DNA from 3 places in the Arthrobacter sp. TMN-49 genome. Region 3 is predicted to be linked to each of the others. Evidence: predicted binding sites of a transcription regulator. Region 3 holds the regulator's gene; each other region holds the start of a gene.

Region 1 (3,277 bases), on a different contig from region 3:
TTGAGCGGGGACGCAGGTTTTCGATGCTGGTATCACCTTTTGGCAGAAGGGTGCCGTCGGGGCTGTAGCGGCTTTGGTGGAAGGGGATGGTGTGGTCGATCTCGCAGGATCGTGAGGGCGCGTCGCAGCCTATACCGGTGCATACTGGGTCCTTGAGCCTGACAAGCCGGACCATATCCGCCGGGGGCTTATAAGATTGGCGGCCGATGCTCAGTATGGTGCCTTTCTCTGGGTCGGTAAGAATCCGGTGCCACGAGGTTGCTCCGGCAGCTAATTCCCGGGCTTGCTCGGGCGGGATGGGACCGTAGCCCTCGAGCATGCCCGGCTTATCGGAGTCGTTCAGCAAGGTCAGAAACGGGATGCTCACACTGACCTTCGCCGGGATGCGGGACTGGAACCAGGAATCGTCAACCGCGCCATTCGATTCTCTGGGGGCCTGTTCCGGGTTGTGACTGGAGTAGCCGTTGCTGGATTGGTTGGTGCTGATGCGGCTGTCGCAGGAACAGTTGGCGCAGGTGGTGGCGGGGTGTAAAAAGGCTTGGTGAATCAGGTCCAGGAAGCAGTCGGCCAGGTAGTTGTCCAGGCTGCGGGAGGGCCGCCCGGTGGGGGTCAGTGCGGTAGATGGCGCGCCGTCACGCTGGGCTTGCAAAGCCCATGTTTCCAAGGTTTGGAACAAGGCCAGGGCGGGTGTGGCGGGCAGGATGACGCCCAGTTTTGCCATGCCATCGGGCAGTGGCGTGAACCAGACCCTTCTTTGCACGCGGGCCCTGTGAAAACGTTCGGTGAGCGATTCGGGGTTGTGCTTTTCTGCCAATCTCCGGATCTTGCGGGTCAGCCCGGCCGGATTCATTCGGGATGCCCCGGGCAGGAACAGTGGCTCCAGCACCGGGAAGAGGGATTCGGGTACGTTTTCCAGGCCGCGACGGATGGCGCGGATCCGGGTCTCGTCCAAAAGCCCCTCCCTGAACAGTGCCCCGGTGGATGGCAACGCTGCCAACGTTGCGGCGTCTTCTAGGCGATGCTGGGCAGTGCCCGCACTGATCGCGTACACGGCCATGAGTTCCCCTGCGGCCCACAGGGAAACTTCAGGGTGCTGGTCTCTGGGTGTTTCCTCGTTCATGGGCGGTCGGCGGGTAGCGAACTCGGTCAGCGCCGCCATCTCCATGGCCTGGGCAAACGCCGCCAATCGGTTCGCCGCGTGTATGTAGTCCAGCAAGTCGTTGTCGGTCAACGTGTCCAGCTCCAGCCGCGCCAACGCCTCTGCGCCAGCGGCCGGTGTCCATGCCACACCTTCAGGATTGTTCTTTCTTGGCGCCTTTGGATGGTCAGGAACCGAGGCCCTGATCACTTTCACCATGGAATCGGTTCGGATGCCATCCAAGGAAAGCAGCCCACTTGCGGAAGCTCCTGGGCCGCCTGCGGCGGATCCGGTGCCTGCCAGCGTGGCCCATTCATCCACAGAGATCGTCCGGGATGGGCCTACCCAGGTCACATTTTTCATACGGGGGTCATCGGCGAAAGGATCACTGGCCATCAGTTCGGCCAATTCAGTATCCACAAGGAAATCATCGGAGCTGCTGGAACCGCCGGCAACGGTGACCGCGCAAGTATCAGAGGATGAAGGAGGGCAATCCGAAGCGGAGGGAAAATCGGTGGAAGCGGCACGTCCGCCGTCGTTGGCCTCCGACCAGTGGTCGGGGGCCTGATCCAGAAATAGCTGTCCGGAAGGGGTGGAAACCCTTTTCTTGCCGGGCCAATTAACTGTGCCCATACGCCAATTCTAGACGCCGCATGGCATAAATGGAAGACATTTTAGAATATATATTCTAGAATCTTTGTACTGATTCGGCGTTCCAAGCAAGAGACTCCGCTGAAGATTCCCAGCCGCCGCGTCCTACAACCCTGACGGATCGGTGTTTGCACCGCACAGAATGAGCGCCACACGTTCATTGTGCGCCGGCACATACGCTCCCGACGCCAGGGCTGCATAGGCCGCGGCGGCGCCATTCTCCAACGCAATCCGGTAGTTCTCCCACAAGAATATTCTTGCCGCACTGATGCTCTCATCACTGACAAGCACGCTTTGCACTCCCGTCCGGACGGCAACGTCAAATCCGATGGCCCCAATCCGGCGGGCGCCCAGCGAATCTGCGGCAATACCTGACACAGCAACATCCACAGGCTGGCCAGCAGCCAGGGCCGCGTGCAAACTTGGCGCATTTTCCGGCTCCACCGCAACAATTGTTGCGTGTCCCTCCAACGCTGCAGCAATGCCGGCCATAAGCCCGCCGCCACCCACGGCCACAATCACCGTGTCAATGCCGCCCAGCTGATCCAGCAGCTCTAGGCCGATGGTCCCGGCCCCCGCCGCAATTTCCGGTTGATCGTAAGCGTGGCAGTAGACCGCACCAGTCTCGGCAGCAAAAGCCACGGCAGCCTCATAAGCTTCAGCGTATTCCGCACCTTCTAACACCACAGTGGCGCCAGCCTTGCGCAGTTTGGCGACCTTCACAGCGGGCGCGCTGCGCGGCACATAAACAGTCGCGGGGACGCCCACCGCGGACGCCGCATAGGCGTTCGCCAGCCCGGCATTGCCACCGGAAGCCACCACGATGCCCACCTCGGGGTTCAGTTCCCCGCGCTCCTGGCAGCCAAGCACCCGGTTGAAGGCGCCACGAGCCTTGAACGTGCCTGTGTGTTGCAGAAACTCGCATTTGAGCCAGACGTCACCGGGGGAGTGGCCAGCATCTAGCTTCATGACAGGTGTCTGGCGCACCAGTCCGTCAATCCGGAGAGCTGCCTGGTCAACGTCTGCACGGGTGATCATTCAATGGCTTTCTTTTGCTGGCGGAGAGATTCACCCAAGGCTATAGCGGGCAGCGAAGGCGAGTCGAACCCTGTCCATCGCCAGAGGCTAGGGTGGATTCATGACTCTTGATTCCACCCTGATCCATGACCTGCCACAGCACACAGTGCGCTGCGCGGTCGTCTCCGCCATGGCGAACAATGTTTATCTAATCACTGCCAAAGCCACCGGCGCCCAGATTTTGATAGATGCCGCGGATGATCTGCCGGCCATCAACGCACTCCTGGACGACGGCGCAGCGGATTCAAGTGCCCCCACCTTCGTGGCCATGATTGCCACCACCCACCAGCACTGGGACCACGTGCGCGCCTTGGCAGCATTGGTGGCCCAGACCGGTGCAGCGACGGCTGCCGGGGCCGACGACGTCGCCGGGATTGCCGCCGAATGCGGCGTCGACACTGACCGCGCGTT
Region 2 (3,277 bases), on a different contig from region 3:
ATTTGCTGCTTGTCCACACGTTCCTCGGTGTGGGGAATGCATTCGGTGCCGTTCAGTTCCATGACGGTGCGCTGCAAGACCACGGAAAACTTCTTGCGGATCAGTGCCGGGTCAGCTGTCTTGAGGTCGGCGATGCTCTCAATCCCCATCATTTTCAGGCGACTGGCCGTCTTACCGCCAACACCCCACAGCCCCGAGGCCGGCACCCGGGCCTGGATGCCGGCAACGTGTCCTTCCGGCATTGTGTCCAGGGCGCAAACACCGGCCAGTGCCTGGTTTTGCTTGGCGATCCTGTTGGCAAACTTCGCCAACGTTTTGGTGGCGGCCACACCAACACAGACTGGAACACCCACGTGGCGCATGACTGCCGCCCGGATCTCATTGCCCGTGGCGTGTAGCTGGCCCGAATCGCCGACCAGGCCAATGAACGATTCATCGATGGAGTACACCTCCTGCCAGGTGCCAAAGCGGCCCACAATTTCCATGACCCGGGCACTCAAATCCCCATACAGTTCATAGTTGCTCGAGCGCGCCACGAGGCCCCACGCCTTGGCCTGGGCTTGCAGCTGGAACCACGGGACGCCGGTGGCAATCCCCAACGCCTTGGCTTCCGCAGAACGCGCCACCACGCAGCCGTCATTGTTGGAAAGGACGACGACGGGGCGGCCTTCCAGCCTCGGGTCGAAGACCCGTTCACAGGAGACATAAAAGTTGTTGACGTCCACCAGGGCGATGCGGTTGTTAGTCACGGAGCACCTAGACATGGTGCAGGCACCGGGTGACGACACCCCAGACAGTCAGCTCCCCCACCAATGCTGTGGGCGCACCAGCTGCCGGGGACTGCGCGTCGGCGGGCTGCGCCACCAGGGAGGTCACGCCGTCGTGCATGGAGAGCCGGCGGATCAACAGCTCGCCGTCCACCACCGCAACCACCACCGAACCGTCACGCGGGGTGAGCGACCTGTCCACAATGATTTCGTCACCGTCGGCAATGCCGGCACCCACCATGGAGTCGCCGGAAACGCGCATGATGAAGGTGCAGGTTCTATCCCTGATCAAGTGTCTGTTGAGATCGATCCCGCCGTGGAAGTAGTCACGGGCAGGTGAGGCGAACCCCGTCGGATCGGTGTTGGGTGCTTTGGAGGAACCTAGATCCATACCAAACACGCCATCACCGCCTAGTACAAAGATTCGAGTTTTAAGCGTACCACCGTATCAGGCTGCGTGGCTGGTTGCGCAGCACAGGCAACTGCCGGGCCAGGTCCTAATCGTCTTGTTCCATGGTTCATGGAACCGCTGATGCAACCTCTTCGTCATTCCTTTACGGATCGTCTGAGGCATATTCATGCACTAACGGTATCGATTGGCCGGTTGAGCTTGTGATTGACGCAAACCGCATGAAATGCCGGACTCCCGAAGCCGCACCACCGTGGGCAGGCAACGGGCGGGCAGTGCCAGCTATTGCAGGGTGCTCGCCTCGCTTGCCTGCTGGCGATGGCCAGTCCAGAGGCCTCCAACTGCAGTCCGGACGGCCAGTCATAAGATTTCTGGTCCCCGTGTTGGTCAAGGTTCGGGACAGACGCTGTCCGGTGGCGCGCAAGGCGCCTCGTCTTCACGCCATCCCGATTGCTCGGGGGTACTATCTGTTGGCCTACGCGGGTGACGGAGGCGGCGTCGCGCGGCGCTTTCAGATGATGTGGTTCTCGCTGATCGGCCATTGAACGAGAGTTGTGGTCATGGAAGTGGTGGCGGTGAGTAGCTCCAGTGCGGCGGCATTGGCCGTATCTGGTTCGGCCATGTGCGTGATCATCCGTTGCCCGTTCACCCCCGGAAGATGGAGTACCTCGAAACTCAGCTCGAAGTCACCCACCTCGGGGTGACTGAAGCGTTTAACGCCGCTAATGCACCGTTGCACGGGGTGCTTGGCCCACAGGGCAGCGAAGTCGGGACTCTTGAGGGTGAGTTCCCCGATGAGTTGCGTCAGCTCGCCGTCGTCCTGGTGTTGGGCGGCGGTGAACCGCAACGATGCCACGGCCAAGGACGCCTCCTCACGCCAATTCCGGTACAGATCTTTCGTGTGGGGGTCTAGGAACAGCATGCGGGTCAAATTAGGGCGGTCGACGGCCCGGGTGGGTGCAGAAAAGTTGGTGTGCCCGGCCAGCAGCGCATGCCCGAGGCGGTTCCACGCCAAAACCTCATTCCTACGCCCCATGATCACGGCCGGAACATTGCTCATGGCATTCAGCAGCCGGATGGTCCCCGGCGTAGCCTGGTCGGGTTTGCTGGGGGCGCGGCGCCTACTCTTCGCGGGCCGAGCTAGTGCGTGCAGATGGGCTCGTTCATCATCGTTGAGGCTAAGGGCCTGGGCAATTGAATCGATCACCGATTCAGACGCGTTCGTTGATTGACCCTGCTCCAATCGCGTGTAGTAGGTGGCTGAAACACCTGCCAGCTGGGCCAGTTCCTCACGCCGCAGACCCGGAACCCGGCGGGCACCGTAGGAGACGACGCCGGCGTTTTCAGGGGTGAGTTGTGACCGCCGGGCGCGAAGAAACTCGCCGAGTGTCTCTGGAGCGTTGGTTTCTTCCATATCCCCATTGTCCTTTGTCCGGGGCGGGGCTGCCTGTCCCTGACAGTGCTAGGCGGCGTGGGGGTGCGATGAAGCGGGTCTGGTTCATGCCCGCACATGGCCACAGTGTTGTTACGTGCCGGGTTCCCGGACACATTCATTGTTGCTCTCTTACTGAAGGGATGGGCATGTCCACCGCTGCTCAGACTGCTGACCACAACCTCCACCCAGATCCATCACCAGCTCAGACCGGCCTGACGGGACGGCAGCGCCTTGTACTTCTGGTCCTACTCACGGCCAGCTTCACCCTGGCCGTGGACTTCTCGATCCTGAACGTCGCCCTGCCCACCATCGGCGCCGACGTCGGATTTAGCATCAGCCATCTGCAATGGATCGCGACGTCCTTTGCCCTGTGCGCGGCCGGATTCACCCTCTTTTTCGGACGCATCGCAGACCTTTTTGGTCGCCGGCGGCTCTTCCTGCTGGGCATGGCACTGCTCGGTGTCTCCTCCCTCGCCGGCGGCCTAGCCCAGGAACCGGTACTTTTGATCATGGCCCGGATCGCCCAGGGACTGGCGACAGCCATGGTCGTCCCGGCGGCACTGTCACTGCTGACAACTTCCTTCCCCGAGGGCCCGGCGCGGAACAGGGCGCTTGGACTGAACGGGGCGTTGATGGCCGCCGGGTTCACCACAGGCGCGATCCTTG
Region 3 (3,277 bases):
TTGCTGCCCAACGGCCTGAACGACGTTCAAAGCCAGGCCGTTGCACAAGTGCGCGACGCCGTGCGGGCGGCACTCTCAGATTCCAAACCGGAGGGCAACGCCGCAGTGGACGGCGGCAGGTCCATTGCCCGGGCCCGGCTGAACTTGATCTTTGATCTGTGCGAGCGGCTGCTCACTGCCGCTGATGCGCGTGAGGTGGTGTGGGCTTCACGGCCAGGCAGTTTCACCCCCGGCAAGGGTTATCAGAAGGCTGACGACGGCGAACCGGCGGTCATTAACATTGCCCCCTTGAGTGTGGCCATGAAACTTCGTGAGGGCTTGTTCGCGGACCGGACAGTGGTGCTGACTTCGGCAACGTTGGCCATTGGCGAATCCTTCCAGGCCACGGCCGGCGGGCTGGGCCTGCTGGGTCCCGAGGCACCCGCCTGGACGGGGGCCGACGTCGGCTCTCCCTTCGACTACCCCAAGCAAGGCATGCTGTACGTGGCTGCGCACCTGCAAAAACCAGGCTTTGGCATGTCGGCCGAGCAGCTTGATGAACTGGCTGCGCTGATCACTGCCGCCGGTGGCGGTACCCTGGCGTTGTTCTCTTCGCGCCGAGCGGCAGAGGACGCGGCTGAAAAATTGCGCAAGAAACTCTCGGTCAAGATTCTGTGCCAGGGCGATTCCTCCATGGCTGGGCTCATCAAGGAATTCGCCGACGAACCGGACACCTGCCTGTTCGGCACCATGTCACTGTGGCAAGGCGTTGACGTTCAAGGAACGTCCTGCCGGCTGGTGGTCATTGACAGGATTCCGTTCCCGCGACCCGATGACCCGCTGGTGACAGCGAGGGCCCGGGCCGTGGCACAAAGCGGCGGCGACGGCTTCATAGCCATCTCCGCAACCCATGCAGCCGTGCGGCTGGCCCAAGGCGTGGGGCGCCTGATTCGCTCAAGCGCCGACAGGGGAGTGGTGGCTGTTCTTGATTCCCGCCTGGCCAACGCCAGTTACGGCGGATTCTTGCGCGCGGCACTGCCGCCGTTCTGGGCCACCAAGGACCGCGCCGTGGCCTTGGCGGCCCTGAAGCGGCTCTCCGGGAAATAACGCTATGGCCCAGGAACGGGTATTTTTGTAGGCTACGTAAAGGAGACACCAAAGGCCGCCCGCGGCCGACGTGTCGGATAGTAGCCGGAAAATGCCCGTTCCTGGGCCTTAGGAACCATGAATCCGTATGCGTGTTATTTGGCGCGACTAGAGGCTTCGGAGCACCGACACCACTTTGCCCATGATGGTTGCGTGGTCCCCCAGAATGGGTTCATAGCGGGTGTTCTGGGGCAGTAACCAGGTGTGCCCGTCACGCTGACGGAACGTTTTAACAGTGGCCTCGTCGTCGAGCAGGGCAGCCACAATGTCGCCATTGTTGGCTGTTGGCTGTTGGCGCACCACCACCCAGTCACCGTCGCAGATGGCCGCGTCGATCATGGAATCACCTTGAACCTTGAGCATGAACAGCTCCCCGCTGCCCACAATTTGGCGTGGCAACGGCATGATGTCATCGACCGACTGGTCGGCCAGGATGGGACCGCCGGCCGCAATACGGCCCACCAACGGAACAAAGGCAGTGTCAGAGGAGCTGCTGAGTTCGGCGAAGTTGAGCCCGTTGGAGCTGCGTAGCTGTGATGGTGCGCTGACCCCTTCAATCTCCACCTCGCCGTTGTCCAAAACCAGTGGGATAAGAACTTCCATGGCGCGGGGGCGCTTGGGGTCGCGCCGCAAGTAGCCGTGGCGCTCAAGCTGGGTCAGTTGGTGCGTGACGCTGGACAGGCTGGCCAGCCCGACGGCGTCGCCGATTTCACGCATGGAGGGCGGGTAGCCCTTGTCGGCAATGGAGCGCTGGATGCACTCAAGGATCTTTTTCTGCCGAACAGTGAGCCCCTTCATGCCAGCGCGGCTGGGTGCTTGGGGGATGCGGTGCGGAGGTTCGTGAAGCGCCATGGTTCCGGGTCCTTTCGTGGCTGCCCTGAACAATGTCAGTGCCTGCTGGTGGACTGCATCTAGCGGCCAATCCTTGTGATTCAAGTTTAAGCCACAATACGGCCAATTTCAAACATTTGTTCTATCAACCCTTGGCAAGTGTCGTCAATAGATGCTAAAACTGTACTAGTAGCAAATTAGAACATACGTTCTATCGAGGATACGAAGTATGGAATTTCGATCCAGTCGGCATGTGTGGCCAGGGATCTAGATCCACTGTGAAAGGACGAGAAGTCATGAATGCAATGGTTATCTCTGCAGGACCTCTTAGTAGTACACCCAAGGCCCTGTTCGGCGCCGGCCCGGCCGGCTCCGCCCAGCATCATTGGCGAGCTGCCCCCGCGGCAAAGCTGGCGCTGACGCGCAGGGGCAGGCTTGTTCTCTTTGGTGTGCCGGCCATCGTTGCCTCCTCACTGCTGGTGTTCATCGCCTTGGCAATTGTCTTTGGCTCCCTGGCAAGCCCTGCCAACGCCAGCGCTGAGCATCCGGCCATCGATATGGACAGTTACGCGCATTCGGTGACTGTCCTCCAGGGCGACAGTTTATGGAGCATCGCCGGCGCCTCCAATCCGAATCGGGACGTCCGCGAAGTGGTACGGGAGATCGTTGCCCTGAACGAACTCAGCACAGGCGTACTGCAAGCAGGGCAGCGGATCTTCGTGCCCATCCCGCAGTAGAACACCGGCAGCCGGCAAACCCACGAACGGGTGGCCGGGGCAAAGTGTCCGCATACTGTCACGGTTTCGGTGTTTGCCGCCCCCGGCAATTAAGCTGGAACCATGGATCAGTTTGAACGCCTAGGCCAATTGCCACTCCGCGACGATCTGCGCGGACTGCACCCCTACGGTGCACCCCAACTTGACGTCCCGGTGCTGCTGAATGTCAATGAGAATACCTTCGGTGTCCCCGCCGACGCCAAGGAAGCCATCCTGAAAGCCGTCGCTGCGGAACTGGAAGGCCTCAACAGGTACCCCGACAGGGAATTCAGCACTCTCCGCCAGGAGCTGGCAACCTACCTCGGCCACGGCCTCAGCGATGACAACGTGTGGGCCGCAAACGGCTCCAATGAAGTACTGCAACAAATCCTTCAGGCATTTGGTGGGCCAGGACGCACCGCCATGGGGTTCCCGCCCACATACTCGATGTACCCCCTGCTGGCCAGCGGCACAGGAACCGGCTACATCGCGGGATGGCGCGATGCGGACTTCGGTTTGAGCGCAGCATCGGCGGCCGAACAGGTGCGCCAGCACGCCCCTAACAT

What was found. The regulator LexA, encoded in region 3, represses DNA repair genes until DNA is damaged. The targets are predictions, from matches to a motif close to TCGAACANNTGTTCGA.
Region 1: a site for LexA is predicted at 1,814-1,829, ahead of ACX80E_RS05540 (HNH endonuclease signature motif containing protein). Genes of this name have one in related genera too.
Region 2: a site for LexA is predicted at 1,180-1,195, ahead of ACX80E_RS11510 (LexA family protein). Genes of this name have one in related genera too.

Annotation. Positions count from the first base shown of each region.
Region 1 is NZ_JBTNDH010000008.1:85,916-89,192, reverse strand. It holds gene ACX80E_RS05540 (HNH endonuclease signature motif containing protein) at 1-1,771, opposite strand, end outside; gene ACX80E_RS05535 (threonine/serine dehydratase) at 1,895-2,827, opposite strand; gene ACX80E_RS05530 (MBL fold metallo-hydrolase) at 2,928-3,277, shown strand, end outside.
Region 2 is NZ_JBTNDH010000022.1:39,017-42,293, forward strand. It holds gene ACX80E_RS11505 (Y-family DNA polymerase) at 1-749, opposite strand, end outside; gene ACX80E_RS11510 (LexA family protein) at 757-1,158, opposite strand; gene ACX80E_RS11515 (helix-turn-helix transcriptional regulator) at 1,688-2,590, opposite strand; gene ACX80E_RS11520 (MFS transporter) at 2,758-3,277, shown strand, end outside.
Region 3 is NZ_JBTNDH010000021.1:11,104-14,380, forward strand. It holds gene ACX80E_RS11070 (ATP-dependent DNA helicase) at 1-1,086, shown strand, start outside; gene lexA (transcriptional repressor LexA) at 1,234-1,977, opposite strand; gene ACX80E_RS11080 (LysM peptidoglycan-binding domain-containing protein) at 2,253-2,693, shown strand; gene ACX80E_RS11085 (histidinol-phosphate transaminase) at 2,796-3,277, shown strand, end outside.